DNA from 3 places in the Lysinibacillus sp. PWR01 genome. Region 3 is predicted to be linked to each of the others. Evidence: riboswitches for the same ligand, from Rfam matches in the RefSeq annotation. Region 3 holds a riboswitch; each other region holds the start of a gene.

What was found. A riboswitch is a leader RNA that binds a small molecule or an ion and turns the genes downstream of it on or off. The one in region 3 is predicted to bind lysine.
Region 1: another riboswitch for lysine. It lies ahead of ACEVFT_RS16120 (transporter substrate-binding domain-containing protein); the one in region 3 lies ahead of ACEVFT_RS02365 (amino acid permease).
Region 2: another riboswitch for lysine. It lies ahead of ACEVFT_RS07410 (aspartate kinase); the one in region 3 lies ahead of ACEVFT_RS02365 (amino acid permease).

Annotation. Positions count from the first base shown of each region.
Region 1 covers NZ_JBHERJ010000073.1:279,833-291,007, reverse strand. Annotated here, with positions in the region: gene ACEVFT_RS16130 (2-oxoglutarate dehydrogenase E1 component) at 45-2,870, shown strand; gene odhB (2-oxoglutarate dehydrogenase complex dihydrolipoyllysine-residue succinyltransferase) at 2,962-4,221, shown strand; lysine riboswitch at 4,563-4,749, shown strand; gene ACEVFT_RS16120 (transporter substrate-binding domain-containing protein) at 4,869-5,726, shown strand; gene ACEVFT_RS16115 (amino acid ABC transporter permease) at 5,897-6,622, shown strand; gene ACEVFT_RS16110 (amino acid ABC transporter ATP-binding protein) at 6,635-7,366, shown strand; gene ACEVFT_RS16105 (DUF6501 family protein) at 7,631-7,828, shown strand; gene ACEVFT_RS16100 (toxic anion resistance protein) at 7,877-8,944, opposite strand; gene ACEVFT_RS16095 (5-bromo-4-chloroindolyl phosphate hydrolysis family protein) at 8,941-9,591, opposite strand; gene ACEVFT_RS16090 (hypothetical protein) at 9,975-10,184, shown strand; gene ACEVFT_RS16085 (acylphosphatase) at 10,257-10,538, opposite strand; gene ACEVFT_RS16080 (methyl-accepting chemotaxis protein) at 10,584-11,175, opposite strand, start outside.
Region 2 covers NZ_JBHERJ010000046.1:26,372-34,756, reverse strand. Annotated here, with positions in the region: gene sdhB (succinate dehydrogenase iron-sulfur subunit) at 1-714, opposite strand, end outside; gene sdhA (succinate dehydrogenase flavoprotein subunit) at 720-2,474, opposite strand; gene ACEVFT_RS07420 (succinate dehydrogenase cytochrome b558 subunit) at 2,541-3,149, opposite strand; gene ACEVFT_RS07415 (YslB family protein) at 3,422-3,856, shown strand; gene ACEVFT_RS07410 (aspartate kinase) at 3,950-5,176, opposite strand; lysine riboswitch at 5,311-5,489, opposite strand; gene uvrC (excinuclease ABC subunit UvrC) at 5,598-7,388, opposite strand; gene trxA (thioredoxin) at 7,512-7,823, opposite strand; gene ACEVFT_RS07395 (amino acid permease) at 7,945-8,385, opposite strand, start outside.
Region 3 covers NZ_JBHERJ010000021.1:1,578-12,752, forward strand. Annotated here, with positions in the region: gene ACEVFT_RS02355 (hypothetical protein) at 1-384, shown strand, start outside; gene ACEVFT_RS02360 (CynX/NimT family MFS transporter) at 454-1,662, opposite strand; lysine riboswitch at 1,841-2,017, shown strand; gene ACEVFT_RS02365 (amino acid permease) at 2,100-3,563, shown strand; gene ACEVFT_RS02370 (response regulator transcription factor) at 3,718-4,410, shown strand; gene ACEVFT_RS02375 (sensor histidine kinase) at 4,415-5,350, shown strand; gene ACEVFT_RS02380 (ABC transporter ATP-binding protein) at 5,481-6,404, shown strand; gene ACEVFT_RS02385 (ABC transporter permease) at 6,397-7,086, shown strand; gene ACEVFT_RS02390 (Nramp family divalent metal transporter) at 7,133-8,398, opposite strand; gene ACEVFT_RS02395 (response regulator transcription factor) at 8,609-9,304, shown strand; gene ACEVFT_RS02400 (sensor histidine kinase) at 9,294-10,589, shown strand; gene ACEVFT_RS02405 (PepSY domain-containing protein) at 10,586-11,175, shown strand, end outside.

The DNA of each region.
Region 1 (11,175 bases), on a different contig from region 3:
AATTAATGGAACTGCCGAAAGGCAAAATTTGGAGGTCATTTTTCATGTCGAACAACGTTACAACTGTAAGTTCTCCATGGTCAGCTTTCTCTGGTCCTAACTTAGGATATGTGATGGAGCAATACGACTTATTCTTACAGTCTCCTGAAGAAGTAGAACCGGAGTTAGTTTCTTTATTCCAACAATTTGGTGCACCAGTAGTAGTAGAAGGTGAAGTAGCTGTAGCTAGTCATACAGCAGCGGCTCCTGCTGGCGATTACAAAAAAGTGTTAGCCGCTGTAAAACTAGCAGATGCAATTCGTTCACGCGGTCATTTAGCGGCAGATATTTATCCTCTGAAAAACCGTGAACTACAAACAGCTCAAATTGAAGAAAGCGCGTTCAACTTAAGCGCTGCAGATTTAGCTGAAATTCCTGCAGCAATCTTCTTCAAAGATGTGCCAGCAAACGTGAAAAATGGTAAGGATGCAATCGAATATTTAAAAGCTATTTATACAGATAAAGTAGCATTTGAATATGGTCACGTAGTAGCTACTGAAGAACGTGATTGGATTCAAGCGCAAATCGAAACAGGCTCATTCAAACAAGCATTATCTGCTGATGAAAAGAAAGCCCTATTAGATCGTTTAACTCGCGTTGAAAATTTCGAGAAATTTATTCATAAAACATTTGTAGGGCAAAAGCGTTTCTCTGGTGAGGGCTTAGATACGCAAATCGTTCTATTTGATGAAATCATTAAAACGGCAGAAGCGAAAAATGTGAAAAACGTACGTATTGGTATGGCACACCGTGGTCGCTTAAACGTTTTAACACACATTTTAAATAAACCTTATGACATGATGTTCTCTGACTTTGCACATGTTTCCAATGATTTATTTATGCCAGAGCATGGCCGCCTTGAAATTACAAAAGGTTGGACAGGTGATGTGAAATACCACATGGGTGCTTCTTACAACCGTGAATCTGGTGTGAATGTGAAATTGGCTTACAACCCATCTCACTTAGAAGTGGGCAATCCAGTCGTACTTGGTGCTACTCGTGCCACACAAGATGATACGTCTAAACCAGGGCAACCTGCCTTCGATCGTACAAAAGGCTTAGGCATTCTTGTGCACGGTGACGCTGCGTTCCCAGGTCAAGGGATTGTAACGGAAGTGTTAAACTTCGCTAAAACTGAAGGCTTTACAACAGGTGGAACAATCCACATTATCGCAAACAATATGATCGGTTTCACAACAGAACATTATGATTCTCGTTCTTCTGTATACTCTTCTGACCCAGCAAAAGGCTATGAAGTGCCAGTAGTCCATGTCAATGCAGATAGCCCAGAGGCAGTAGCACAAGTTGGTCGTTTTGCAGCGAACTACCGTCAAACATTTGGCAAAGACATCATTGTGGACTTAGTAGGTTACCGTCGTCATGGTCATAACGAAACAGATGATCCAACAGTGACAAACCCAGAAACATATAAATTAGTATCTAAACATGAAACAGTGCGTGCATTATATGGTGCACAATTAGTGGCAGAAGGTCTTGTATCTAATGAGGATGTAGCGGCACTAGATACAGCGATCTATGCAGAAATGCAAGCAGCCTATGACCATGTCAAAGAAATGGCAGATAAAGATGATCATCATCATTTAGAAATGCCAGAAGAATTAAAAGTAGAGTTCCCACAAATCGATACAGCAGTTGGTGCGGAGCGTTTAGAAAAAATCAATGAAGAGCTTTTAGTGTTTGAAGAAAACTTCGAACCACAGAAAAAGCTTGGTAAAATTTTAGAAAAACGTCGTGATGCTTATGCATCTGCAAAAATTGACTGGGGCCATGCGGAAACGTTAGCGTATGCAACGATTATCCAAGACGGTACACCAGTACGTTTTACAGGGCAAGATGCTCAACGTGGTACATTCTCTCAACGTCACTTAGTACTACATGATAAAAACAACGGCAATGTCTTCACACCACTACACCATATTTCTGGTGCGAACGCATCCTTTACAGTATACAACTCTCCACTGACTGAAGCTGGGGTAGTAGGCTTTGAGTACGGTTACAATCTAGAAAACAGCCATGTACTAACAGTATGGGAAGCACAATTCGGTGACTTTGCGAATATGGCACAAGTGATGTTTGATAACTTTATTTCAGGGGCACGCTCTAAATGGGGTCAAAAATCTGGACTCGTTATCCTATTACCTCATGGTTATGAAGGTCAAGGTCCAGAGCACTCTTCAAGCCGTATGGAACGCTATTTACAAATGTCAGCTGAAAATAACTGGTTTGTAGCGAACTGTTCAAATGCAGGAAACTACTACCACTTATTACGCCGTCAAGCAGCATTATTAGGTACAGAAGGGGTACGTCCACTTGTAGTCGTATCACCAAAATCATTATTACGTCACCCATTAGCTGCGGCGAATGCTGAGCAATTAGCAAATGGTTCATTCCAAGAAGTGATTGAACAACCAGGCTTAGGCGCTAAACCAGAAGCTGTAGAGCGCATCGTTTTAGGTACTGGTAAAGTGATGATCGACATAGCAGAGCGCGTGAAAGACGGCGAAGGCTTCGATCACCTACACATTATCCGTGTAGAACAACTTTACCCATTCCCAAAAGAGCAAGTTGCTGGTATCATTGCTAAGTATCCTAATGTGAAAGAGATCGTTTGGGTACAAGAAGAACCTAAAAACCAAGGCTCATGGAATTATGCACTAGAAACATTATATGCACTTTCAGAAGGTAAAAAGCTTCGCTATGTAGGTCGTCCTGCAATGAGCTCAACTTCTGAAGGAGATGCAGATTCTCATAAAGCAGCACAAGCAGCTCTTATTGAAGAAGCGGTTGCTGAGTCAGTAAAGGTTAAATAATCACATATCAATTTTTGAAACTGGGCTACTTGCCCTTAAGCAGTAGCCCTTCTATGTGCGTCATGCACGTTAATCAAAGGAGGAAATGAAAGTGGCTGAAATTAAAGTCCCTGAATTAGCAGAATCGATTACAGAAGGTAGTATCGCACAGTGGGTAAAAAAAGTGGGCGATCGCGTTGAAAAAGGTGAATTCATCGTTGAACTTGAAACAGATAAAGTAAACGCTGAGATCATTTCTGAAGAAGCAGGTGTATTAACACAAATTTTAGCTGAAGAAGGCGATACTGTACTAGTTGGTCAAGTTATCGCAGTAGTAGAAGCAGGCGAAGGCGCAGCAGCAGCTCCAGCGGCAGCACCAACTGAAGCAGCTCCAGCTCCAGCAGCGCCACAAGCAGCACCTGCACCAGTTGCAGCGGCTCCAGTAGTAGAAGAAACTTCTGGTGAGCGTGTAGTTGCATCGCCAGCAGCACGTCGTCTTGCACGTGAAAAAGGTATTGACCTTGCAGCGGTATCTCCAGTAGATCCACAAGGACGCGTACGTGTACAAGATGTAGCAGCACATGGTACAGCACCAGCTGTAGCACCAGTAGCAGCACCTACATCAGTAGCAACTTCAGGTGGCCCAGTAGTATTCACACCAGCGGCTAATTCTGACCGTGTAACAATTGAAAAAATGAGCCGTCGTCGTCAAACAATTGCAAAACGTTTATTAGAAGTGAAACAATCAACAGCAATGTTAACAACATTCAACGAAATTGACATGACAAACATCATGGCACTTCGTAAACGTAAACAAGAAGAGTTTGTGAAAGCAAACGACATCAAACTTGGTTTCATGTCATTCTTTACAAAAGCTGTTGTTGCAGCACTGAAAAAATACCCATACGTAAACGCTCAAATCTCTGGCGATGAAATTCATTTAAATAACTTCTTTGATATCGGTATTGCTGTATCAACTGAAGAAGGTTTAGTCGTACCAGTTGTACGCGATGCAAACAGCAAAAACTTCGCTGAAATCGAAAAAGATATCGCTAACTTAGCGACAAAAGCTCGTGATAAAAAATTAGGCCTAAATGACATGGCTGGTGGATCATTCACAATCACAAACGGTGGTGTATTCGGTTCATTAATGTCAACACCAATTATGAACGGTACGCAAGCTGGTATTTTAGGTATGCACTCAATTGTTAACCGTCCAGTTGGCGTAAATGGTGAAGTTCAAATCCGTCCAATGATGTATGTAGCACTTTCTTACGATCACCGTATCATCGATGGAAAAGATTCTGTAGGATTCTTAAAAACAGTTAAAGAATTAATCGAAAATCCTGAAGATTTATTATTAAATTCATAATGCCATTAAACCCTGCGAACAATGTTCAGCAGGGTTTTTTTGTGCATGACGAAAGGTTTTGACCGATTCTATTTTTGAAAGAGTACGAATGTTATATCGTTTAGAGGAGCCAAAAGAAATAAACACAACTTTTCTCACAGAGAGCATATACGCTCTAATAAAAATTTGTTGTAATTTTCGGAAATATCGATGAAAGCTCAACGATTTAAAATGGATAGGGAACGCACAATACCCTAATATTGTCATTAGTCAGAAAAATGTTAAAACTGTCTTGACGAACATATTAGTTTTATAGTAGTATCTAAATATCAATTAAATAAACAAACCTCACGAATATTTACCAGTGAGGTAGAGGCGCGGTATTTATTAGTTCATTGTAGAGTACAAGCAAGCGAAGACGCAATGAAGAAGGAAATATCGCCGAAGTATAAAAGGAGCTCGTACTTTTATACTGGGTCTGCAGTGAATAAGTGCAGGACTGTCCTAGTAAATGGATTTCCAGATTTACTAGGTTGTGCTATCTCGGAAACATGGAAATTATAGTGAGGATTTGGGCAACTGTCATAAAAGGTAAGACCTAAGTTCAATATACTTAGGTCTTTTTTAGTACAGTTGTCTTATTTTTTTACAGAAAAGGGGAGTTTTTCATGAAAAGAAAATGGTTGTTAGTAATGATCTCTATCATGACGGCAATTGTGCTAGCTGCATGTGGCACAAGTGACAAAAAAGAGGGCGGTTCAGGTGATGCTGGAGCTGACAAAGAAGAAGGCGGCGGTGAATTCCGAATTGGAATGGAGGCTGGCTACCCACCGTTCAACTGGACACAGCAAGACGATGCGAATGGCGCTGTGAAAATAGCGGATAATGCAGAGTATGCAGGCGGCTATGATGTACAAATGGCGAAGAAAATCGCTGAAGGTTTAGGCAAAGAGTTAGTCATTGTTAAAATGGAGTGGGACGGATTAGTGCCAGCGCTACAATCGAACAAAATTGATGCGATTATCGCAGGGATGTCACCAACAGAAGAACGTAAGAAAACAATTGATTTTACAGAAAACTATTACACTTCTGATTTTGTGATGGTTATTAAAAAAGGTAGCAAATATGAAGATGCAAAATCGATTCAAGATTTCTCAGGTGCTAAAATTACATCACAATTAAATACATCAAACTACACAGTGATTGATCAAATCAAAGGCGTAGAAAAACAAACGGCAATGGAAAGCTTCCCAGCAATGCGTGTGGCTTTAGAAGCAGGTAAAATTGATGGCTATGTAGCTGAACGTCCAGAGGGTATTTCTGCTGCTGCTGCCAACGATAAGTTCACATATGTAGCATTTGAAGAAGGTTTTGATACAGATCCATCAAATACTTCAATTGCTGTAGGCTTACGTAAGGACGACGCAAATCGTGAAAAAATCAATGAAGTCCTAAAAGGCATTTCGGAAGACGATCGTCAAGCGATTATGGAAGAAGCTATTTCGCAACAACCAGCAGCACAATAATGACAAGGCACGGGCTAGTTGCTAGTCCGTGCATGATCATTTCATCATTATCAAAATGAGAACCTCTCTACATAATGATAATGTCCTAGCGTGACAAAACATAGAATGGTAGAAAGAGCTAGGACACAAAAGAAATAAGCAAGCAAGATGACATTGTTAGGAGGAACATCATGAGTCTTGAATGGATACTTTCAATTATTGAAAACAACTGGCAAATGTTTTTACGAGGTGCGTATTATACGTTACTGATTTCGAGTATTAGTACAATTATTGGTGCATTTATCGGATTTTTCATCGGAATTATGCATACGATTCCAGTTCGTAAAAAAGGTGTGAAATTTTATAGCTTAAAGCTCATTAATTTTATACTGACATGCTATGTTGAATTTTTCCGTGGTACACCAATGATTGTACAGGCTATGGTTGTCTACTACGGATTAGATATCGCATTCGGTATCGATATGCACTTTATTACAGCAGGTATTTTAGTCGTTTCCCTCAATACAGGGGCATACATGGCAGAAATTGTTCGTGGCGGCATTGTATCGATTGATAATGGTCAATACGAGGCAGCATCAGCAATTGGTATGAATCACTTCCAAATTATGATTCACGTTGTCTTACCACAAGTAGCGCGTAACGTCTTACCAGCGACTGGTAACCAATTAATTATGAATATTAAAGATACAGCCGTTTTAAATGTCATTGGGGTAACGGAATTATTCTTCCAAACTAAATCAATTTCAGGTAACAACTTCCGCTATTTCGAATCATTCTTTGTTGCATGTATTCTTTATTTCATCATGACATTTACCGCATCACGCATTCTTCTTTACGTTGAAAAACGTCTAGATGGACCTGATGCCTATCAAAAAGAACAAAAAGAAGCCGTATAGGGGGACGCACAAATGGCAGTCATTAAAATCGAACATTTAAGTAAATCATTTGGACGTAACCAAGTGTTAAAAGATGTGAATTTCCAAGTGGAAAAAGGGGAGGTAGTTTGTTTAATTGGCTCCTCTGGCTCTGGTAAATCCACACTGCTTCGTTGCATTAATTTATTAGAAACGCCAAGTGGCGGTCAAATTATTTATAAAGGGGAAGACATCTTAGATGAAAAGCACAATATTCAAGAATATCGTACACATCTAGGCATGGTGTTCCAGCAGTTCAATTTATTTAACAACCACAACGTCATAAGTAATTGCACAGTGGGCCAAGTCAAAGTGTTAAAACGTTCGAAAAAAGAAGCAGAAGAAACGGCGCTTAAATATTTGAAAATCGTTGGCATGGATCAATATGTGAATGCCAAGCCGCGTCAGCTTTCAGGCGGACAAAAGCAGCGTGTAGCCATCGCTCGCGCCTTATCGATGAATCCAGATGTAATGCTATTTGATGAGCCAACATCCGCATTAGACCCGGAAATGGTGGGTGAGGTATTAAAGGTCATGCGTCAGCTAGCAGATGAGGGCAATACGATGCTCATCGTGACACATGAGATGGAATTTGCCAAAGAAGTGGCAGATCGTGTTGTCTTTATGGATAAAGGCGTAATTGTCGAAGAAGGCCCTCCAGCACAAGTGTTAGTTAATCCGTTACATGAACGTACGAAGGAATTTTTAAAGCGTACTTTAAAATAAGCACAAAAAAGGTGAGTCCAACCAGTTGGACTCACTTATTTTCTAGAATTCCATTCTGCATAAAGCACAAAGCAGATTGCGAATGCTACAGCAATGATAAAAAACCATTGCGGAACACCACCAAAACTCATCATAACACCTCAAATTTTCATTTTTTTTGGATAGAATAGGTATAGTATTTCTTTTTTCTCCACAAAAGACCAAAAATATTATAGAATAAGCAATAGACATTAGCTTTTGCTAGTAAAGAGAGGTAGAGAGAATATGTTACATTTAAAATGGAAAGATGCGCCAACATTACGAACGGTTACTTGCAAACATACAAATGCATCAAAATACTTAGTATCCAACGTATTAACAGTAGGGAAAGAATATGAAGTGAAAAATGAAACAGAAGAGTTCATTTTTATCATCGACAATACAGGTAATGTCGGTGGCTACTATAAAGATTATTTTGAATAAAAACAAACAGGGTGGTTCAGAACTTTTACTGAGCCACCCATTTTTTCGTTAATCTCGCCGATAGCTGCTAGCACCCGCCACATCCTGTAGCTGTTGTTTCTCTTGTTCAGTTGCCGTATGCAGGGCAAATACATCTTTAATCGCTGTTTGCAGCTCTTGCTGTGTTTCTTTAAATTTCGAAACTTGCTGTTCAAACGAGGGACTAGAGAAGCGATCATGGGCCTGTGATAATCGTTCCTCTAAACGTGCATAATGATGATCCATATGCATGGACAGCATCATCGCCAGTTGGTTTTTCCAGAGTGGAATCAAGGTAACGATAGAAAACTCGATTTTTTCTGCTAACGTTTGATTGGCCTGCTGAATCATACGGATTTGAGGAGCTGTTTGCAGGGCGACTTGCTGTGATACTTGTAAATCGTAAATACGTTGATCCAGTCTTTCAATTTGAGCAGCAAAGTCATTTAATTGCTGGATCGCAAGTGGCTGCTTGGTTGCTTGGACACTTGTTATTTGTGCAGGTAGCTCTACCTCAATGGCTTGCTGCTTTTTCATTTGTCCTGCGGCAATGGCTGTTGCCAATTCCTCAAAAAAACCTCGATTATGGGCATATAGCGCCTCTAAGTTTTCAACATCCTTTATCAGCTGAAGCTGTGCACGTTCCAGCTGAACACCAATACGTTCCACCTGTATACTAATACGTTCAAATTCTGTTAGCGTTTGCTTTACAGTAGGCTCGGTTTTGCCAAAGATTTTTTTGAAAAAGGTTTGCTTCTTCGGTTCCAAAGCGGTCGGGTCTACTCGATCTAACGTCTGCATTAAAGAATCGAGCATTTGACCAATTTTTGTGACGTCCTTTTGCTTTACTTGAGCAAGCATGCGGTCGGCAAATTGAGACAGAGCTCGCTGTGAATCTTGCCCAAGGGACAGCAATGATTCAAAATCAGTCAACTTGATTTGACTGGCATACAGTAATGCACGACTTTGCGCAAGAGGCGATAGCGTTTCATAAGTCGCCATCGCCTCGTTTTGTGGAGTTGTTTCTAAATAGGATTGGACTAGTGGAGAAAGCCCTGGTATGGTATTTAGTTGAAATGCGTGTTCGTTTGCTGTCATTTATCATCGCCTCGCCAGTCCAATTGTTCTCTACGTCTAAGATTGGAACGATTTGCGAATTCAATCTCCATTTGCAGATGATCGATATCATTAGCAAGCGCATCCTTTAAATCAATTTGAATCGTATCATTCAAATCAGTCAGGGTTTCACGTGTTTTGGATAAGGTCAATTGAATTTCCTTATCCTTCACTGGCTGCTTGGAAAGCATCGTATATTTATCCGTTAATTCCACAGCAGAAGGTAGGTGTGCATAGAAAAATGGTTCCACATTATAAAATTTACGTGGGTCTGTCTTGACGATTTTGACGATATTTTTTGAGATACGCGTCATTTCAAGTAGTTGTTTAAAAGCAGAAACAGAACGTACACGTAAATAGTTTTGACTCAATGTTTGAATATGCTTATTAGCTGTTAATACTTGTGTTTCAATGTGTTTGAATTCTTCTTTTGTGATGCCTGCTATTTGCATGACTTTCTTTTTTTGTCTATGTTTCAGCAACGCTGTACTCGTCGCATAGGAACCCGCAAACAGTAAACCACCAAGGAAGAATCCAGGATTTGCCGCAATTGCTGCGATAGAAACAGTCGTGAGCGAAATAAGAAAGCTGGCACTATGTCTAGAGAAAAACTGTCCGACACTAAGCATTGTTTCATCCTCCTTGCTTTTCAATATGTCTATCTTCTTATACGAAATAATCGACATAAAGTTTCATTGAAAATTAATCCCTTACATAAATTTTACTGCTATTTGTGAACTTTCTCAATGATAATACATAGAATAAGTGAGTTGTTTCGATGAATTAGTCGATTTTGTCCTCTTAAGGAGTCATTTAGATCGCTTTTTTTCAATTCAAGAGCGGTTTCTGCCTCAGAGAGAGCGGTTAAGTGAGATCCATGAGCGGCTTCGGCATCGAGATGAGCGGTTTATTATCTAAGAAGAGCGCCTTCATCCAAAAGAATGAAGTAGTGAAGGCCTTGTATGAAACTTTTTCCAAGTAAATTCGTAACTGATACAAAGGGGGATAGATCATGTCGAAAATTTTTCTGGTGTCTATTACTAAAAACATTGATGATCAAGTAAGTGAGCAAAAAGTGAAAGAAAAAGTCTTTGAGAAAAAATCAAAGTTAAAAGCGTATTTAAACAAAGAAGGGTATATGAAGGAATCTAAAAATCAATATGTGAAAATCACGGACGAATCAATATTTGTTGCTGCGATTCAGAAAATAAAAATCAAATAATAATCATAAGGTCATGTTCCTACGAGCATGACTTTTTAAATGTGTTTTTAAAGACATTTAAAAAGCCAGACATTAAACAATGTCTGACTCCATACGTATATAGCCTTTTAAATCGTCGGATAGTTCTAATGAAAATGAATTGGAATCGGCTTGGGGGCTAACGCCTTTTTGGACAAAAAGGAGGAATTCATTGAGTGCCTTTTCTGAGCCCTCCACTTCCACTTCAATTTGCTCTGCGTCATTCAATCGACAGTATCCTTTTAACCCTAATTCAATCGCTTTTTGCTTGATGAAGAAACGATAGCCTGTGCCATAGACATCACCAAAAAATTTTATACTTGCTCGTTTGTTCAAGGGAATACCTCCTACTTAATGAGGGAGAGGGATGAACCTCTCCTTTTATTGCATGACACGTTCTTTTTCTAAATAGGCAATTAAGTTATTAATGTAATAAAGCACATGCTTAGATGCCTCATCGACCTCTTTTAGATGCACATCGGCTTGCTCGATATGACCCGTTTTATGGGCTTCAGCGGCAAGCTTCGCTGATTCATGGACGCGTAAATGATAGCCATCTAACTCATGATAGTCCTGTAAATGACCGAAACGTTCGACTGTACGAGGTGCTGTGTACCATTTGCCAAGTCGACAGTCTCGATGCGAAGAAACATCGCTTGGATCAACGTTTTCTAGGCCAAGGAACATGTTATAAATGCGCCATTTCCATAAAATATGATCCGCCTTCGATAATTGTAATAGAGCAATAGATGAAAGCTGAACATTATTGTTAGCAATGAGATCATTACGGAAACGGTTAATTTCTTTCCCTAATAAATGAATATCGCTAGATGTATTATGACTATAATCACGAATATCTTCTTGTAAGCTTGAAATTTCGATCATTCTTGCTGAGACTTCATCAATTGCGGCTGCTTGCTCCTGGGAAATGGCTGCCGTATTTGTCACATCTAAATTAATACCTTCAATCGCT
Region 2 (8,385 bases), on a different contig from region 3:
TGAAGCGATTGATGTTGTTAAAGGAATCCCTTTTGGACATGCGGCAACACAGTTTTGAGAGTTACCACAGTTCGCAAGGCCACCATCGCCCATAATCGCATTTAAACGTTCGTCTTTAATCATTGCACCAGTTGGGTGAGTGTTGAAAAGACGTACTTGTGATAATGGAGCTGGTCCGATGAATGAAGCTTTTTCAGATACGTTCGGACATGCTTCCATACATACACCACAAGTCATACATTTAGATAATTCATAAGCCCATTGACGTTTACCTTCTGGCATACGTGGACCTTCACCTAAATCATACGTACCATCGATTGGTACCCATGCTTTAACTTTTTTAAGCGCGTTGAACATACGTTCACGGTCAACTTGTAGGTCACGAATAACAGGGAATGTCTTCATTGGCTCCAATTTAATTGGTTCAGTCAATTGGTCAACAAGTGTTGAACATGATTGACGTGGACGGCCATTGATCACCATTGAACATGCACCACAAACTTCTTCTAAACAGTTCATATCCCATGATACTGGCGATGTGTTTTCACCATTTTCAGTAACAGGATTTTTTTGAATTTCCATTAAAATAGAAATTACGTTCATACCATGACGGTAAGGCACTTGGAATTTTTGCCAGTAGCTATCGCCGCCCTGTGTATCTTGACGTAAGACTTCTACTTTAACCATTCTTCCAGTATTAGCTGAGATTTGCATAACTTTTAGTCTCCTTTCGCAGAGTAGTCGCGTTTACGTGGTGGGATTAAAGAAACGTCGACTTCTTGGTACGTGATGATTGGATTACCAGTAGTTGGGTCAAACTTCGCCATTGTTGTTTTCAAGAATTGCTCGTCATCACGGTTAGGGAAATCAGGTTTATAGTGTGCACCACGAGATTCATTACGTAATAGTGCACCTTTTGTCATTACTTTTGCAAGCACTAACATATTTTTTAGCTGACGTGTAAAGTGCGCGCCTTGATTGCTCCATTTTTGCGTATCATTGATGTTGATGTTGTTCCAGCGCTCAGTAAGCTCATCAAGTTTTTTCAATGTATCTTCAAGCTGATCATTGTAACGTACTACAGTCATTGTAGCAGTCATCATTTCACCAAGCTCTTTATGCAGTAAGTAAGCGTTTTCTGTGCCTTCCATTTTCATGATAGCATCCCATTTCGCTTGTTCCTCTGTTACACGAGCATCATAAATCTCTTGTGGAAGATCTTCAGCATGCTTTTTAAGATGTTTTACATAATCTACTGCGTTTGGTCCTGCAACCATACCACCGTAAATAGCAGATAATAATGAGTTTGCACCAAGACGGTTTGCACCATGTTGAGAGTAATCACATTCACCTGCTGCAAATAGACCAGGAATTTCAGTCATTTGATTGTAGTCAACCCATAATCCACCCATTGAATAGTGAACTGCTGGGAAAATTTTCATTGGTAATTTACGTGGGTCATCCCCTACGAATTTTTCGTAGATTTCGATGATACCACCAAGTTTAACGTCTAATTCATGTGGATCTTTATGTGAAAGATCTAGGTATACCATGTTTTCGCCATTGATACCAAGTTTTTGGTTTACACAAACGTCGAAAATTTCACGTGTTGCAATATCACGTGGTACTAAGTTACCATAAGCTGGGTATTTCTCTTCTAAGAAGTACCAAGGTTTACCGTCTTTATAAGTCCAAATACGACCACCTTCACCACGAGCTGATTCTGACATTAGACGGTTTTTGTCATCTCCAGGAATCGCTGTTGGGTGAATTTGAATGAATTCACCATTCGCATATGAAGCACCTTGTTGATAAACGATAGAAGCAGCAGAACCTGTGTTAATAACAGAGTTTGTTGTTTTACCGAAGATAATACCAGGGCCACCAGTCGCCATAATAACAGCGTCTGCACGGAATGATTTAATTTCTTCTGTACGCATATCTTGCGCTACGATACCACGGCAAACGCCGTCTTCATCGATAATAACACCAAGGAATTCCCAGTGTTCATATTTATTTACTAAACCAGCTACTTCATGAGAACGAACTTGCTCATCTAGCGCATATAGTAATTGTTGACCAGTTGTTGCACCAGAGAAAGCTGTACGGTGCATTAAAGTACCACCAAAACGACGGAAATCTAAAAGTCCTTCTGGTGTACGGTTGAACATAACACCCATACGGTCCATTAAGTGGATAATGCCAGGTGCTGCGTCACACATACCTTTTACTGGTGGTTGGTTCGCTAAGAAGTCCCCACCATATACTGTATCATCAAAGTGAATCCATGGAGAATCCCCTTCACCTTTTGTATTTACCGCACCATTAATTCCGCCTTGCGCACAAACAGAGTGTGAGCGTTTTACAGGAACTAATGAGAATAAATCAACTTCAGTACCAACTTCAGCTGCTTTAATCGTTGCCATCAGACCGGCAAGACCACCGCCGACAACAATTATTTTGCTTTTCGCCATGATTATTTCTCACTCCTCTTAAAAAATTGCAATGATTGCATGTGCTCTATCGTAGCTTCTATTGAATTATACGAAAGCTAAAATAGCTGCCACACCAACTACACTTAGAATTACGAAAATAATGTTTGTTACGTAAGTAGCAATCTTTTGAGACTGAGGAGATTGTGTAATACCCCAGCTTACTAGGAATGCCCATAAACCGTTAGATAAGTGGAAAGTTGCTGATAAAATACCAACAATGTAGAATCCAAGCATGAATGGATTAGCAACGATATTCGCCATCATGTCGTAATCAACGTGTGTGCCAAGTGCTTTTTGAATACGAGTTTGGAAAATATGCCATGCGATGAATATCACTAAGAATACACCAGTAAAACGTTGTAAAGAGAACATCCAGTTACGGTACGTGCTGAAACGTCCTGTGTTTGGTGTAGCAGTGAATGCAATGTAGACACCATAGAATGCGTGGAACATTAATGGAATATAGATGACAATCCATTCAACTAGGATAAGGAATGGAATCTTTTCCATTACTGCGGTAGCATCGTTGTAACTTTCTGCCCCGCCTGTTGCTGTAAAGTTAATGAACAGGTGCATCGTTAAAAACAGACCTACTGGAATGATCCCAAGTAGAGAATGTAAGCGACGCCATAAAAACTCTCGATCTTTCGACAAGACTGTTACCCCCCTTAGTACTTAAAATAGCACAACAAAAGAAGTCATCATTTTGTAAATGATACTTCATTGACTGTGTATTTCATCATGGTACAATATTATGACATGTTTATTGTACTCTCAAGAGCTACGAGCGTCAAGGCAACTCGGAGTTTTTCATAGAGCTTATTAAAGAACTAATCTAGTACATGATGCGTCGTTTTTTCTCGAAAAATCTATCATTACTTTATTACCGTTAAATTTTAAGAAAATTCTAAGAAAGAAGGATAACAATGTTAAACACTCCATCTCCTACAATCTCATCATTTGGCTATGAGATCATTCGTGATCATATTCTATCTTCTATACTTGGTAAACATGAAGATGATGTCCTTTATTGGGCAGGTAAAGAGCTTGCTCGCAAGTTCCCATGTAAAAGTCAAGATGAACTTATCGCATTTTTCGCAGATGCCTGCTGGGGTACATTAGAGCTTATGAAGGAATCAAAGGATGGACGCATTTTCCAGTTGACAAACGACCCTGAAATTCTGCAAATTAAACAACGTAGCTTTAAACTTGAAGCAGGATTTATAGCAGAGCAAATTCAACTAGCGAAAGGCTATCTTACAGAATGCTATAATGAAAAGCGAGAAAAGCAACAATACGTCATGTTTACAGTCAAATGGGACGTCAAAGAACGTATTATGAATACCATTCCCTCAGAGTAATAAAAAGGATTGTCTCCCCCTAACGGGATGACAATCCTTCTTTTTTCTTCCTTTAATTTCGGACAATTACATAAAATGCTGTTTCTTCTATTATTATATGTAAAGTGCTTGCTCTAAATTAAACTCATCATGCAGTGCATTAGCTGCTTGGATCATATCATCCTGTGGTACAACAACAGAAACTTTTATTTCAGAAGTACTCACCATTTTCACAGGGATATTTTCACGACGCAACCGATCAAACATACGAGCAGCAACACCTGGATTAGAGGCCATGCCTGAACCAATAATGGAAACTTTCGCTAACCCTATTTCGAAGTCTGCAAAACTAAATCCGAGTGATAATTTACTATCTTCTAGAACACGTAATGCTTCTGCAAATTCCTCTTTTAAAATGGAAAACGAAACAGTTGGTTTCAGCCCATCAATAATGGCTTGAACAATAATATCTACATTAATGCGGTTCTCAGCAAGAATAGTAAATATATCTGCTAATGAAGCATTAGAGAAAGCATCATACCCTACTGTTAAACGAATAATATCTGATTCAAAGGCCACGCCACGAACAACTAAGTTTTTTTCCATTTCCACTTCCTCCTTCAATAAAGTGCCTACTGACTCTACTAAACTTGAGCGTATGATAACAGGCATTTGAAATTTCTTTGCTAACTCCACCGCACGTGGATGTATGACATGAGATCCTAAATGAGATAATTCTAACATTTCATCATAGGAAATTTCCTGTAGCTTTTGGGCATGTGTCACATAACATGGATCTGCTGTATAAACACCGTCCACATTTGTATACATATCAGCTCGCTCCGCTTCCAATGCGATGGCAAGCGCTACAGCTGCCGTTTCAGCTCCACCTTTCCCAAACATGGTGATATTGTGATCTTCGTCAACCCCTTGTTCCCCAGCAATGACTACAATTTGCCCCTGTGCAAAGTGTTCTTCGATTCGACTAACATCAATATAGTCGATACGCGCATGCTGATACATACCATCCGTATGAATACCTGCCTGCCATCCAGTCAGAGACACAGCCTCATAGCCTGCTTCCTGTAAGGCAATGGCAAATAAAGCACTAGATAATTGAGAGCCTGTAGACAAAACTGCATCTAATTCTCGTTTTGACACATCGTCAGTTAGTTGATGTACCATCATTTTCATTTCTTTGGCAGTATGTCCCATTGCTGCAACAACTACCACTACATCAAATCCTCTGTCCTTTTCAGCAATCGCTTTCCGAGCTGCCTGTTGGATTTGTTCAGTAGAAGCTAATGCAGCTCCTCCAAACTTCATCACGATTTTAGCCATTTCTTTCGTTCTCCCTTCCAGTCCATGTATTTCACCTAATTACAGGAGACAAAACAGTTTCTAGAAAAACTAAAAGGCAGCCTCCACAAAACGTGAAAGCTGCCTATAACATGTACAATAATCGTAACTTGCCCATGTGTGATAGCTCTCCGAAACGTTTAGAATCGACAGTCTTACATTTCTTAAATGCAAAACCAGTACAGCAATGGAAACAACAACGCTGGACTTCGGCAAGCTCCCCTTTCACACAATATCTCTGGACTTGTCCATCCTCCATTGTGTTACTCTTGAATCTTGCACCTCTATCATCACCTTAAAGTGAATGTATTCAATTCATTAAGCCTTAGCGTAAATAAGCTAGTCACGCCAGTTAGCTCTCCATAACATTGAAAACAATGTTATTTACAACCATAGCACATGCCTATTCCTTTGACAATGATTCTTGCTGAAAATAGCTAAAAATTTGGCTTGCTAAATTAGCGGGCATCCCTGCCTTCTGTAAAGCTAGCTCGCTCGCCTCTCGAATTTTTTTGACTGATCCGAAATATTTAAGCAACTGTTGCTTACGTTTTGGTCCTACCCCTTCAATATGATCTAATACAGATTGAATGGCATGCTTCTCATGCTGTTGACGCAAGAAGGTAATAGCAAAGCGGTGGACTTCGTCTTGAATTCGTTGTAATAAATAAAAGCCATCACTTGTACGTTTTAAGGCAATCACCTCTGGCGGATCGCCAAACAATAGCTGAGATGTATTATGCTTGTCATCCTTGGCTAAACCAGCAATCGGTATGACAAGACCAAGCTCATCTTCTAGTACTTCACGGGCTACTTCCATTTGCCCCTTTCCACCATCAATTAACACTAAATCTGGTAATGGTAGACCTTCCTTTAAAACACGTATATAACGACGACGTATAACCTCCTGCATTGCACCGTAATCATCATGCTTGGCTGCTGTACGCGTTTTATATTTTCGGTATTCCTTTTTCGCAGGCTTTCCATCAATGAAAACAACCATGGCAGATACTGCATCTGTTCCATGCATATGACTATTATCAAAAGCCTCAATTCGTAAAGGTGCACTAATACCCATTGCTTCACCAAGTGCCTCACAAGCACCAATCGTACGTTCTTCCTGACGTTCTATCAGCTGGAATTTAGCTGCCACAGCAATTTCGGCATTTTTGGTTGCTAATTCAACCAGTTCCTTCTTTTGACCTCTTTTTGGTGTGAGAACTTTGATCTCTAATAATTCCGTTAAGATGGCTGCATCAATGGCTTGTGGAATAAAAATTTCTTTTGGCTTAATATGCTCTGGCTTTTCATAAAAGCGCCCAACAAATGTTAAAAATTCTTCCTCTGCATCCTGATAGATCGGGAAAATCGAGACATCACGCTCAATCAGTTTACCTTGGCGCACAAAGAAAACCTGAACACACATCCACCCTTTTTCAACGGCATAGCCAAATACATCGCGATTTGTTGTATCACTTGATACTATTTTTTGTTTCTGCATGACCGTATCAATATGCGCAATTTGATCTCGAAATTCCTTCGCTCGTTCAAATTCTAGGTTTTCAGCGGCTGCAAGCATTTTAACTTCAAGCTCTTTTTTGACTGCCTCCACACCACCATTGAGAAACTTCGTCATATCCTCAATCATCTCTTGATAAACCTGACCATCAATTTCCTTAACACAAGGTGCTAGGCATTGACCCATGTGATAGTACAAGCAAACCTTGGAGGGTAATTGTACACATTTGCGCAACGGATACAGTCGATCCAATAGTTTTTTCGTTTCGCTCGCTGCATAGGCATTCGGATAAGGACCAAAATATTTAGCCTTATCCTTTTTTACCTTCCGTGTCGTAATCAGACGAGGATGTTTTTCATTCGTAATTTTTAAATATGGATAGGTCTTATCATCCGTTAACATGACATTATATTTTGGATCATGTAACTTGATGAGATTCAGCTCTAAAATAAGTGCTTCAATATTAGATGATGTCACGATATACTCAAAATCTTCTATTTCACCTACAAGTCTTTGAGTTTTCCCTTCATGTGTTCCAGTAAAATAGGAGCGTACACGGTTTTTCAGAACTTTTGCTTTACCGACATAAATGATTGTCCCTTGTCGATCCTTCATCAAATAGCAGCCAGGCTGATCCGGTAAAATATCCAGTTTTCGCTTTATTAAATCGTTCATTACCTACCTGCCCCCCTAAGTAAAAATTCCCCTCAATGAATCCTATTAGTTATTTTTCTTTATTATATAACGAAAAAAAGCCGAACACATCTATTGATGGCTCGGCTTTGTGAACTTCATTCATTACGCATGTTTTGCGATAAATGCTTCTAAAGCTTCTTTCGGTTGGAAGCCTACAGTTTTGTCAACTAATTCTCCATCTTTAAATAATAGTAAAGACGGGATTGACATAATTTGATACTGAGCTGCAGTACCTTGGTTATTGTCAACGTCAACTTTTACAATTTTAGCCGCACTACCTGCAGCGTCCATTTCTTCAAGAACTGGCCCAATCATTTTACATGGTCCGCACCAAGCAGCCCAAAAGTCTACTAGTACTAACCCTTCTTTAATATCGTCCTGGAACGTAGCATCTGTTGCATGTACAATTGCCATTTGAAATCCTCCTTAAACTTACTATGATTGTAGTATAGCATGGATAAATTCACTTGAGCGAACAATCTGCCTACAATGTATTTTTTATGCAAAACTGTGTTGAAAAATTAAATGACAGCCATTAATTGACTTGATAACGACCTTTCAATACATAGGTTAACGTAATAAAAAGATAGATAGATAACGTAATACTTGTCACGATAATAGATGTGGTAAAAATAATGCCAATGAGAATCGCACTTAACGCCAGTATGGCTATCCAAGTGGTATAAGGGAACCATTTTACTTCATAGGCACTTGTATTCTCTGCTTGTTTTTTACGTGATTTTAAATGAGCAATCGCAATAATTAACCAAATAAATAGCACAGTATAACCAAGTGATCCCATTAAGAAATCAAAGGTTTTGCTTCCAGCATATAAAGATAAAATGACGCCTAAATACATCGCTAATGTACACATTAAAATGGAATATACCGGTACTTTTCGTTTCGATAAATGAGCAAAGACTTTAGGCACACGTCCGTCTACAGCCTGTGTATATAGTACACGTGATGAACCATA
Region 3 (11,175 bases):
ACACCCTGGGTTTTGCTGCTCCTTTTAAAAAAGCTAGCTAGTAAAAATACGGAGGATGTCTCCTTACAAGAATTACAGTTATATTTGGCTGTGGCACATGCTATTACAAAGGATTATCTAGACTCAGCCAATACTGTTGAAACCATGCAGGAGCTATTAGATACCAACTATTTATGGTCAGAAAATGAGGACAATGATGAGCAGGAGTGGGAGGAAGAAACGCCAAAGGGCTATGGGCAGCAAGCTTTTGTAGGCTATTATTATTTTAGTTATTTACTCCTACAAGAGGCTATTCCTATTTTTTCTGCTATGACAGTTCATAGTAATGAAGCAAAAGAATGTCTTGCAGAATTGCTAACATTACTACAGCAATCTGACCATTAAACAATGCGTAAACGTATACACCATATAGAAATAAAGCAGATGGGGAACCTGAACCATCTGCTTTATTTATTAATGCACATATTCATCCTTGGAGGCTCTCATTGAGCAAAAGAAGAGTAATATTGCCACAACGACAAAGAGCCATCCCGCAATATTCCAGCCACCAAAGAAATCATGCAAGTAGCCAAAAAGAATAGGACCAATTGCGGCAAATAAATAACCCAAAGATTGTGCAAATCCTGATAAATCAGCTGCCTCAAATGCAGTACGAGTGCGGAGAGTGAAGAACATCATTGCTAGGGCGAATGAAGAACCTCCTGCTAACCCTAGAAGGACCATCCACAGCACACCAAGACTAGTCCATTCCATGACAACACCAACAAAGCCTACTAAATAGAAGGATGTAAACATCAATACAAGGGGGCGTTGTGAAGTCATTTTACCTGCAATTATAGGCACAGCTAAAGCCATTGGTACTTGTGAGAATTGCATGATGGAAAACATCCAACCGGCCTTGTCAGGAGCTAGCCCTTGGGCAATATAGATCTCGGGAATCCAAGCTGCAGTCGTGTAGAATAATAAAGACTGTAACCCCATTGCGCCTGTGACAGCCCAAGTAACAGGTGATTTCCATAAAGGTGTACCTGTCTTTTTAGATGTAGTAACTGGTTCGGGTTTATTTGATTTTAATTGAGGTATCCAAATTAAGATTGTAATGAGAACGAGTACGAGTGCAATGGACAGCGCACCTTGCCAGCCTAACGATGAATTGGCTATAGGATAGCTAATACCAGCACCAAGACCAGCAGTTAAATTCATGGACATGGTGAAAAAGGCCATCAATAAACCGACATGGTATGGAAATTTTAATTTTAATAATCCTGGAATAAGTACATTTCCAAAAGAAATGGCTACGCCAATTAGCACAGTACCTAATAGAAGTAACTCTGTTGTACCAAGTGAACGTAGAACAATCCCAAAGGCCAATAGAAAAGTTGATAAAAATAATGTTAGCTCAAGCCCTAGTTTGCGTGCTACAACTGGTGTAAATGGAGATATAATAGCAAAAGCAAGCAATGGAATCGTTGTTAGAAAGCCTGCCAATACATTAGATATCCCAAGATCTTCACGGATAAAGGATATAATTGGCCCAACAACAGTTAGTGGCATTCGTAATGTAGAGGCTATAAAGATAACTCCGAAAACTAAAAGTAAGGTTGTTCCTTTCCAGCTAATTTTTTTACTAGGATAACTAGCGGAATGATCATTTGTAGTCAAAATAAAATCCCCCCTAATCATAACCATTCTAATTGAACTACTATAACACTTTATCACACTATTAAAAATAGTAGAAGATTCATAAAATACAGAACATTTTCCGTTATATTGAAATGTCTATGGTCTTATGTTAGTATAATAAACATCATAAATTTAATAATTATATGCCTCATGTTTGTATTGAGGTAGAGGTCGCGATATTTATAAGTATGCTAATTGAAATGACAAGCATTGATGAAATTAGCTGAAAGGAAATATTGCCGAAGTGTGAGGGGACTTGAAAACCTCATGCTGGGGCTGTCTCCGAAAGGAACAGAACTGTCACGTTTGCACAACGTGTTGAGCTATCATGTAGGAAAAACTGAGGATTAACGTAGCCATCACAGTGTATATGTGATGGCATTTTTTTGCCTCATAAATAGGAAGGAAGCTATATCGTGAGTGAAATAAAAGTAAATCAGCTTGGTCATAAAGCACCGAAGCTGAAAAAAGAATTAAAAAGCCGCCATATTACAATGATTTCTTTAGGCGGTACAATCGGTACGGGGCTATTTTTAGCCAGTGGTGGTGCTATTGCACAGGCAGGACCTGGAGGCGCATTGCTGGCCTATGCCTTAATCGGTATTATGGTGTATTTTTTAATGACGAGCTTAGGGGAAATGGCTGCGTATATGCCATCATCAGGTTCATTTAGTACCTACGCAACCAAATTTGTAGATCCTGCTTTAGGATTTGCATTGGGCTGGAACTATTGGTATAACTGGGCAATCACAATTGCTGCAGAAATCGCTGCCGTGTCATTAATTATGAAATATTGGTTCCCAGATAGCTCATCAGCACTGTGGACAGTATTATTTATTGCTGTTGTACTGACGTTTAATTTACTATCCGTAAAAAGTTATGGTGAAAGTGAATATTGGTTTGCCATGATTAAGGTAGTAACGGTCATCGTTTTTATTATCATTAGCTTACTAATGATTTTTGGTATTTTAGGTGGGCAGGCTCCTGTAGGTTTCACTAATTTCTTTATTAGTGATGGGCCATTCCATGGTGGCTTCCTTGCTACATTTGGTATTTTCCTAGCTGCTGGATTTTCATTCCAAGGGACAGAATTACTTGGAATTACAGCTGGTGAAACAGATGATCCTGGTAAAAATATTCCGAAGGCTGTTAAATCTGTATTTTGGCGTATTCTTTTGTTTTATATTTTAGCGATTGGTGCAATTGGGATGCTGATTCCATTCACAGATGAACGTTTATTATCAGAAGATATCGCAGTATCACCGTTTACACTAGTATTTGACCGCCTAGGTATTGCCTTTGCTGCTTCATTAATGAATGCCATTATTTTAACGGCTATGCTGTCAGCAGGAAATTCAGGCCTGTATGCATCTTCTCGTATGCTATGGCAATTAGCGGTGGATGGACATGCACCTAAATTTTTCGCAAAGCTAAGTCGTCGAGGTATTCCGATTTATGCACTGATGGCAACATTAGCTGTAGGCTGTTTAGCATTTTTAGCGTCATTCTTTGGTGATGGAGTGGTTTATATCTGGCTATTAAATGCCTCTGGAATGTCAGGCTTTATTGCATGGCTGGGTATTGCATTTAGTCATTATCGTTTCCGCCGAGCGTTTGATGCACAGGGCTTAGATCCAAAGTTATTACCTTATAAAGCCAAATTATATCCGTTTGGACCATTATTTGCTTTTACCGTTTGTATGATCGTAGTCATTGGACAAAATTACACAGCCTTTACAGGTGATAAAATTGATTGGTATGGCATTCTTGTTTCGTATATCGGGATTCCACTATTTTTAGCACTATGGTTTGGCTATAAAATAAAGCACAAAACCAAAATGCTGCCACTTAAAGATTGTGATTTAAAAGTTGAAGATTAAATAATAGAGCTGTTCTGTAAACCAAAGAGTGATGGGTTTATAGGACAGCTCTTTTTCGACACTCATGAACAAAATCTCTCAAAATAAACATCATAAATATGGTAATGTAATATAGATATGGAAATTTAGAGTTGGCAGGGAGAGGTGCATGATAGTGCAAAAGCATATTTTACTCGTAGAAGATGATGAAGCCATTCGTGAAATGGTCGATAATTATTTAACAATGGAAGGTTTCTCTGTCACAACAGCGACCAATGGCGAAGAAGCATTACGAAGTTGTTTAGAAAATACCTTTGATTTAATCATCCTAGATATTATGATTCCTAAACTAAATGGATTAGAAGTATTAAAGATTATTCGAGAGCAGGCAGCACTTCCTATCATTATTATGTCTGCAAAAGACAGCGATGTTGATAAAGCATTGGGCTTAGGATTAGGAGCAGATGATTATATTGCTAAACCCTTTTCTATGCTAGAATTTTCGGCACGTGTAAAGGCTGTTATCAGAAGAGCTACAAAATACTCTAGTCAGGATAACCAAAAGCAAGATGTCCTAGAAATTGATAATTTAAAGATAGATATTGTTAATTACTCAATAGCAAAGAACGGGCAAGAGGTAAAGCTGACATCAAAGGAATTTTCTATTTTAAAGTTGTTTGTGACAAATCGTCATCGGGTTTTTACCAAAGAGCAAATTTATCAGATGATATGGAAAGATGCTTACTACGGCGATGAAAATATTATAAATGTACATATAAGAAGACTACGAGAAAAAATAGAAGATGACCCGTCAAATCCTCTATATATTAAAACCCTATGGGGAATCGGCTATAAGTTTGAGGGTTAAGAATATGATGATATTTCTATTACTAATAGTGGTATTGCTAATCGGGATTATTATTTTTCAATGGAAAGTCAAAAAGGAACAAGATCGCACTATCCAATACACGCATAGAAAATTACAAGTAATTGTGAATGAACAGACTTATGAAAAGATTTTAGTAGCAACTACAAATTCAGAAATTCAACAGTTACTTATTACAATGAATACCGTACTAGATCAGCATCAAAAAATCCAAGCAACACATCAGAAAATGGAAAATTCCATGAAAAAGATGTTGGCAAACATTTCGCATGATCTTAAAACGCCTTTAACGGTTGTATTAGGCTATATTGAGATGCTTCAACTTCAGAGCTCGATTAGTGAGGAGGAACGCCAACGATTACTTACGGGTGTTCATGCTAAAACTTTAGAAGTATTAAAAATTATTCATACATTTTTTGATCTGGCGAAATTAGAGGCTGGAGATACAGATTATCCAATCACTAAAATCAATGTCAGTGAAATCTGTCGTAAAAATATATTATCTTTTTATGATCTGGTTACCTCAATGGGATTAGATATTAAGATTGATATCCCAGAGCGCCCTATGTATGCATTCGGTAATGAAGAAGCATTAGATAGAGCCTTAAACAATCTACTGTCTAATGCTATTGCATATGGTGCAGATGGCCATGTCATTGGAATTACCGTACGAAATGATGAAGCCAATATTGATATTGATGTGTGGGATTGTGGCAAGGGCATTGATGAATATCATATCGATAGCGTTTTTGAAAGGATGTATACACTAGAGGATTCTCGAAATAAATCCTTCCAAGGTAGTGGTTTGGGACTAACGATTACAAAGCGACTAGTAGAAATAATGAATGGCTCCATTCGGTTATCGAGTATTCCCTATGAAAAAACCATTTTTACCATTTCGTTAAAACGAATGATGTATTGAATCATTTATGCTTGTAGAGCTTTAATGCTTTGCAGGCTTTTTTACTTAAGAAATTTGTAAGAATGCAGTAATAAAATAGAGAGTTTCATTTTTTATAATGAACGTAGTCACAATTGAGGGAGAGAATTACATGACATACATTGTAAAAACAAACCAGCTTACGAAAGTCTACGATGGAAAAGAAGTTGTTTCTGCTGTCAATATGAACGTTAAGAAGGGAGAGATTTATGGATTTTTAGGTCCTAATGGTGCAGGTAAAACCACTGTTATGAAGATGCTAACTAATCTAACGAAACCTACAAGTGGGGATGTAGAGATTTTAGGGGAGAAATTGACAGACCGATCCTATGAAATACTAAAAAGAATGGGATCAATTATTGAATATCCTATTTTCTATGAAAAATTAACGGCTAGTGAGACTCTGGAACTACATTGTGAATACATGGGTTATTATGATAAGAAAGAAATTGCGCATGTTCTTAATTTAGTAAAGTTATCGAAAACAGAAAATAAGCAGGTTAAAGATTTTTCTCTGGGGATGAAACAGAGATTAGGCATTGCACGAGCTATTATTACAAAGCCAGAGTTACTTATATTAGACGAACCCATTAATGGATTGGACCCAGTAGGGATAAAGGAGTTAAGAGAGCTTTTCAAGATGCTTTGTAAAGAGTATGGCATAACCATTATTATTTCTAGTCATATTCTGGCTGAAATAGAACAATTGGTCGATACGATAGGTGTTATTAAGAATGGTAGGCTCATCACTGAGGTGGCAATGGATACAATCAATCGTGATCAGGTCAATTATACGGAAGTGATCGTAAGTGATGGGAAAAAGGCAGCGTTTATTATTGAAAGTGAATTGAAGATTACTAATTTCAAGCTGATGGATGATAACTCTATACGTATTTATGACTCAACAGTATCCCAGCAAACCCTATCTAGAGCATTAATTGAACATGGCGTTGAGATTGAGGAGATTAGTAAAAAAACAAGTTCATTAGAGGATTATTTCTTAAAGCTAATCAATGGAGGCGTTGTTCATGCTTAATTTAATGCGTTTAGAAATGAAAAAATTTCATTTAGGGTCCTATGTTAAAGGAGCCATTATTGCTAATTTTGTTATTCTTGGGTTTTTGTTTATGATTTTATTTATTTCTAAAGTAGAGGGAGATCCAGGGCTTGAAAATTATGAGGTTGCTTTAAGTGTCATTGATTCCTTTGTAAGAGCAGTTTTTATTATTTTTGCTTCTACGTTAATAGCTAAGTTAATCATCGGAGAATATAAATTTAAAACCATCACATTAGCCTTTATGTATCCTATAAGTAGAAAGAAATTAATGGTCGCAAAGCTTGCCATTGTCATGCTATTTACATTCACTATGATCATTATCTCCAATGCTCTTATTACAACAATTTTTTGTGTCATTAGCGATCGATATGAATTAATTCCTGATGTACTATCAAGTTCTTTAATTATCCAGCACATACCTTCTATATTGATGAATGCGATTGCCGCCTCAGGTATAGCTTTAATCCCATTGTATTTCGGGATGAGAAAATACTCCATACCGACAACGATCATTTCATCTATTATCATTGTATCTGTAACTTCGTCTAATTCAGGTAACTTTACTTTAAACGATATTATTATTATTCCAATTACTTTAGCAATCGTGGGTCTTGGTATTGCCTATTTAGCCATACGGAATGTTGAGAAGGTTGATGTTTAATCGAAAAAAGCCAGGTACTCAATTTTTAAGAGTACCTGGTTTTTTATTACGCAAATATTGTTTCCCACAGTAAATAGATATTCAATGCCACAACGATGACAACTACAAACCAACCTAAAATAGTTGTAATGCGATGATTGACTAAACTGCCCATGATGTCTCGTTTGCTTGTAAACATGACAAGTGGGACCAGGGCAAATGCAATACCGAAAGATAACACAACCTGACTTAGAACGAGAGCATAGGTTGCGTTCACCCCTGATGCAATAATGACTAGCGGAGGCACCATAGTAATCGCTCTACGTAAATAAAGTGGTATTTTTCTTTGAATAAATCCTTGCATGACTACGTCGCCTGCTAAAGTTCCTACAGAGGAGCTAGCTAGCCCTGCAATGAGTAAACCTAAGCCAAAGGAAATAGCTGCCATTGGGCCGAGCGCCTCTTTTAAGCCATTATAGGCTACATCTAAATCTTCTACTACCATGCCTTGTGTGTGGAATACTGCTGCGGCAATAATGAGCATGCTCATATTGATGGCACCAGCAATAATCATAGCGATGATAATGTCGATAAATTCAAAACGGAAAATACGTTTCTTTTCATCCTCATTACGACCAATAATACGATTTTGTGTTAACGAAGAATGTAAGTAAATAGCATGAGGCATAACGGTTGCACCTAAAATACCTGTTGCTAGTAATAGCGAATCTACACCTTCAAAGTGTGGCGTGAACATGCCAATCGCTACATCGCCCCATGCTGGCTGGGCTAAAAATGTTTGGAAGGCAAATGCTAACACAACAATTAAAACCATGCCTGAGATACCTGCCTCAAAGGCTCTAAATCCTCTTCTTTGCAGCTCTAAAATAGCGAATGAACCCACCGCTGTAATCAATGCTGCGGGAAGCATAGGAATATTGAAAAGTAAATAAAGCCCTAATGCTGCCCCGATAAATTCAGCGAGGTCAGTGGCAATGATGACCAATTCAGCCTGTATCCATAAAAAGATAGATGTTTTTTTAGAAAAATGCTCGCGTGCTACTTCAGGTAAATTCTTTCCTGTCGCAATGCCAAGCTTGGCAGACAGGGATTGAATTAACACGGCCATTAAATTAGAAAAGGCTATAACCCAAAGTAGCAAATAGCCGTATTGAGAACCTGCTGTAATGTTTGTAGCAAAATTACCAGGGTCGATATAGGCGACTGCTGCAATGAAAGCAGGTCCTAAAAATGGTAAAAATCGTCGCCAACCTTTTATATCTCCATCTAAAACCGCCTCTGCAGTCGGTTTTGTGACTTTTTTGTAAACCATATTGTTCCCTCGTTTCAAAAAGTATCATTAACGAAATAAAGTTTCCTATAGGAAAATAAGATATTAGTATTCTAACGCTAGGAATAAAAAAAGTGAAGCAGTTTGTTTTATCTTTCTTTATAAGTATGTGTCATTCTCATCATTTTCTAATTAGACTTTCACCACTTGTATCGTATACGATGAAAAGAAAAGGCGAAGGACGGATTCGACATGACGCATCGAATTTTAATTATTGAAGATGAAGAAAATATTGCCAGAGTGCTACAACTGGAGCTTCAATTTGAAGGGTATGAGGCAGAAAAGGCCCATACAGGAGCAGAAGGCTTACTACAATACCGTGAGCAGCAATGGGATTTAATTTTACTTGATATCATGCTACCTGAGATGAGCGGTATTGATGTGCTAAAGCGGATTCGTGCAACAGAATCCCAGACGCCTGTTATCATGTTGACTGCCAAAAGCGAGGTAGAGGATAAGGTAAAGGGCTTGGATTTAGGAGCCAATGATTATGTGACAAAGCCTTTTGAAATTGAGGAGCTGCTGGCACGTATTCGCAATGCTTTACGATTTTCGCAGAAGGTCAGTCCAAAGCAAGTTGCCCTTACATTTGGCCATTTATCGATAAACGAGCAAACAAGGGAAGTTGTCTATTTTGATAAGGAAATTCAGCTGACACCCCGTGAATATGATTTGCTGTTCTATTTACTGAAACATCCCAAACAAGTACTGACAAGGGAGCAAATATTAGAGGCTGTGTGGGGCTATGATTATTATGGGGATACAAATGTTGTGGATGTTTATATACGTTATGTACGGCAAAAGCTTGAGGCTGCTAATCCAGCACCTCTTATCCAAACAATTCGAGGTGTTGGGTATGTGCTAAAGGAACACAGTTATGAGACTTAAAACAAAAATTCATCTACTAACAACATTGCTAATGCTAGTTATAGTAGTGGCAACAAATAGTGGAATTTATTTGTTGTATGAGAAATTTGCCTATGATACGGAATATAATCAGCTCCAGACACGGGCAAATGATTTAAGCGCTACACTGAGTCAGTTAAATGCACAAACCAACCTACAGCAAGTATTAAGAGCATATATGCCAACAGATGGCGCTGTCTATATTTATGAAGGTGAACGTTTGAAAACAAAGGTTCAGGCTACTCTTGAAATGCAAGAAGGTCCTTCTATTACCTACACAATGCCTGCTATTTGGATAGACGGAACGGTTGTGGACATAACATTACAGCAATCTATGGAAGAAGTAGAGCGGACATTAGATTTGTTAAAGGTCATATTGATTGTTGTATCGGTTATGGCAACAGTTCCGATTTTCCTAGCGAGCTTAGTACTTGGGCGTCTTATTTTATTACCGCTAGAACGTTTAAATGAGACCATGCGCAAAAGTGCATCTACTGGGAAATATGAAAAAATAGATATCGCAGAAAAAGGTGGAGACGAGTTAACAAATATTAATCGTACTTTCAATATGATGATGGAGAAGCTTGAGCAGCATTATCAAAAGCAACAAGAATTTGTGTCAAACGCCTCCCATGAGCTGAAAACACCTATAACTGTTATTGAAAGCTATGCAAAATTACTCCTAAGAAGAGGTTTTGATAATCGGGAGGTTGCTCAGGAATCCTTACAAGCCATTGCTAATGAATCATCTCGTATGCATGAAATGGTGCTGCAATTGCTAGAACTAGCTAAAAATAATGAGCATTTGGACGTTCATTTCGAGCAGCTAGAGCTTGCCCCGTTCTTAAATAAAGTAGCTTCACAAATGGAGCAGGCATATCATCGAACATTTAGAATGGATGCGACGATTCCAAGATTTATTTATAGTGATGAAAAAATATTGAAGCAACTACTCTTTATTTTACTTGATAATGCGAGGAAATATAGTGAGGATGAAGTACGTATTCTAGCCACAGAAACAACTAATCAAGTACGTATTACCATCCAAGATTTTGGTATGGGTATTCCTGCAGAGCATATTCCTCATTTGTTTGAGCGTTTTTATCGTGTAACAGAGGATCGTAATCGTAAGACAGGCGGTTCAGGGCTAGGGCTAGCAATAGCACATGAGCTGGCACAACAATTGGGTATAACGATAGATGTGAAAAGTAAGCTAGGGGAGGGCTCAAGCTTTACTTTATGTATACCGAAGGAGGGACAGCAATGAAAAAGTGGATGTTGATAATTGTTGTTATTATCCTTCTTTGTAGTGGAGTAATTTGGTTTATTCAAAATCGTTATTTTTACGTTCAACCTCTTAGTGAAGCGGAGGCTGTTCGCCATATTGAAACAATCTATAATGGCCATGTTACACAAGTGAAGAAACAAGGAAATACCTTTGAAATGCTATTTACGCGGGAGAATGTTAAATATGCGGCCATACTTGATGTTACGACACAGCAGGTGACTGATCTAATAATGAAAGAAGGACAAAGTAAATTACTGTTAACAGAAAAGCAGATCAGACAAATGGTTAAAAAGGAATATGGTGATGTAGAAAGTGTTATGCTAACAGATTCAATTTATACTGTGCGTGTTGAAAATGAGAAAATACAAAAGGATTTAACGCTTGATGGTTATACTGGTGATGTACTGACAGAGAGAAAGGTTGAACCACAAGGACAATCTATCGAAGAGCCTATTATTACTGAACAGCAGGCCATTCAAATAGCTCTTAAGCAATTAAAGGGTGAAGTGGATTCAGTTGATTTTGAGGAAACCTCAGAGGGTGGTTACTATTTAGTTGAAATCGA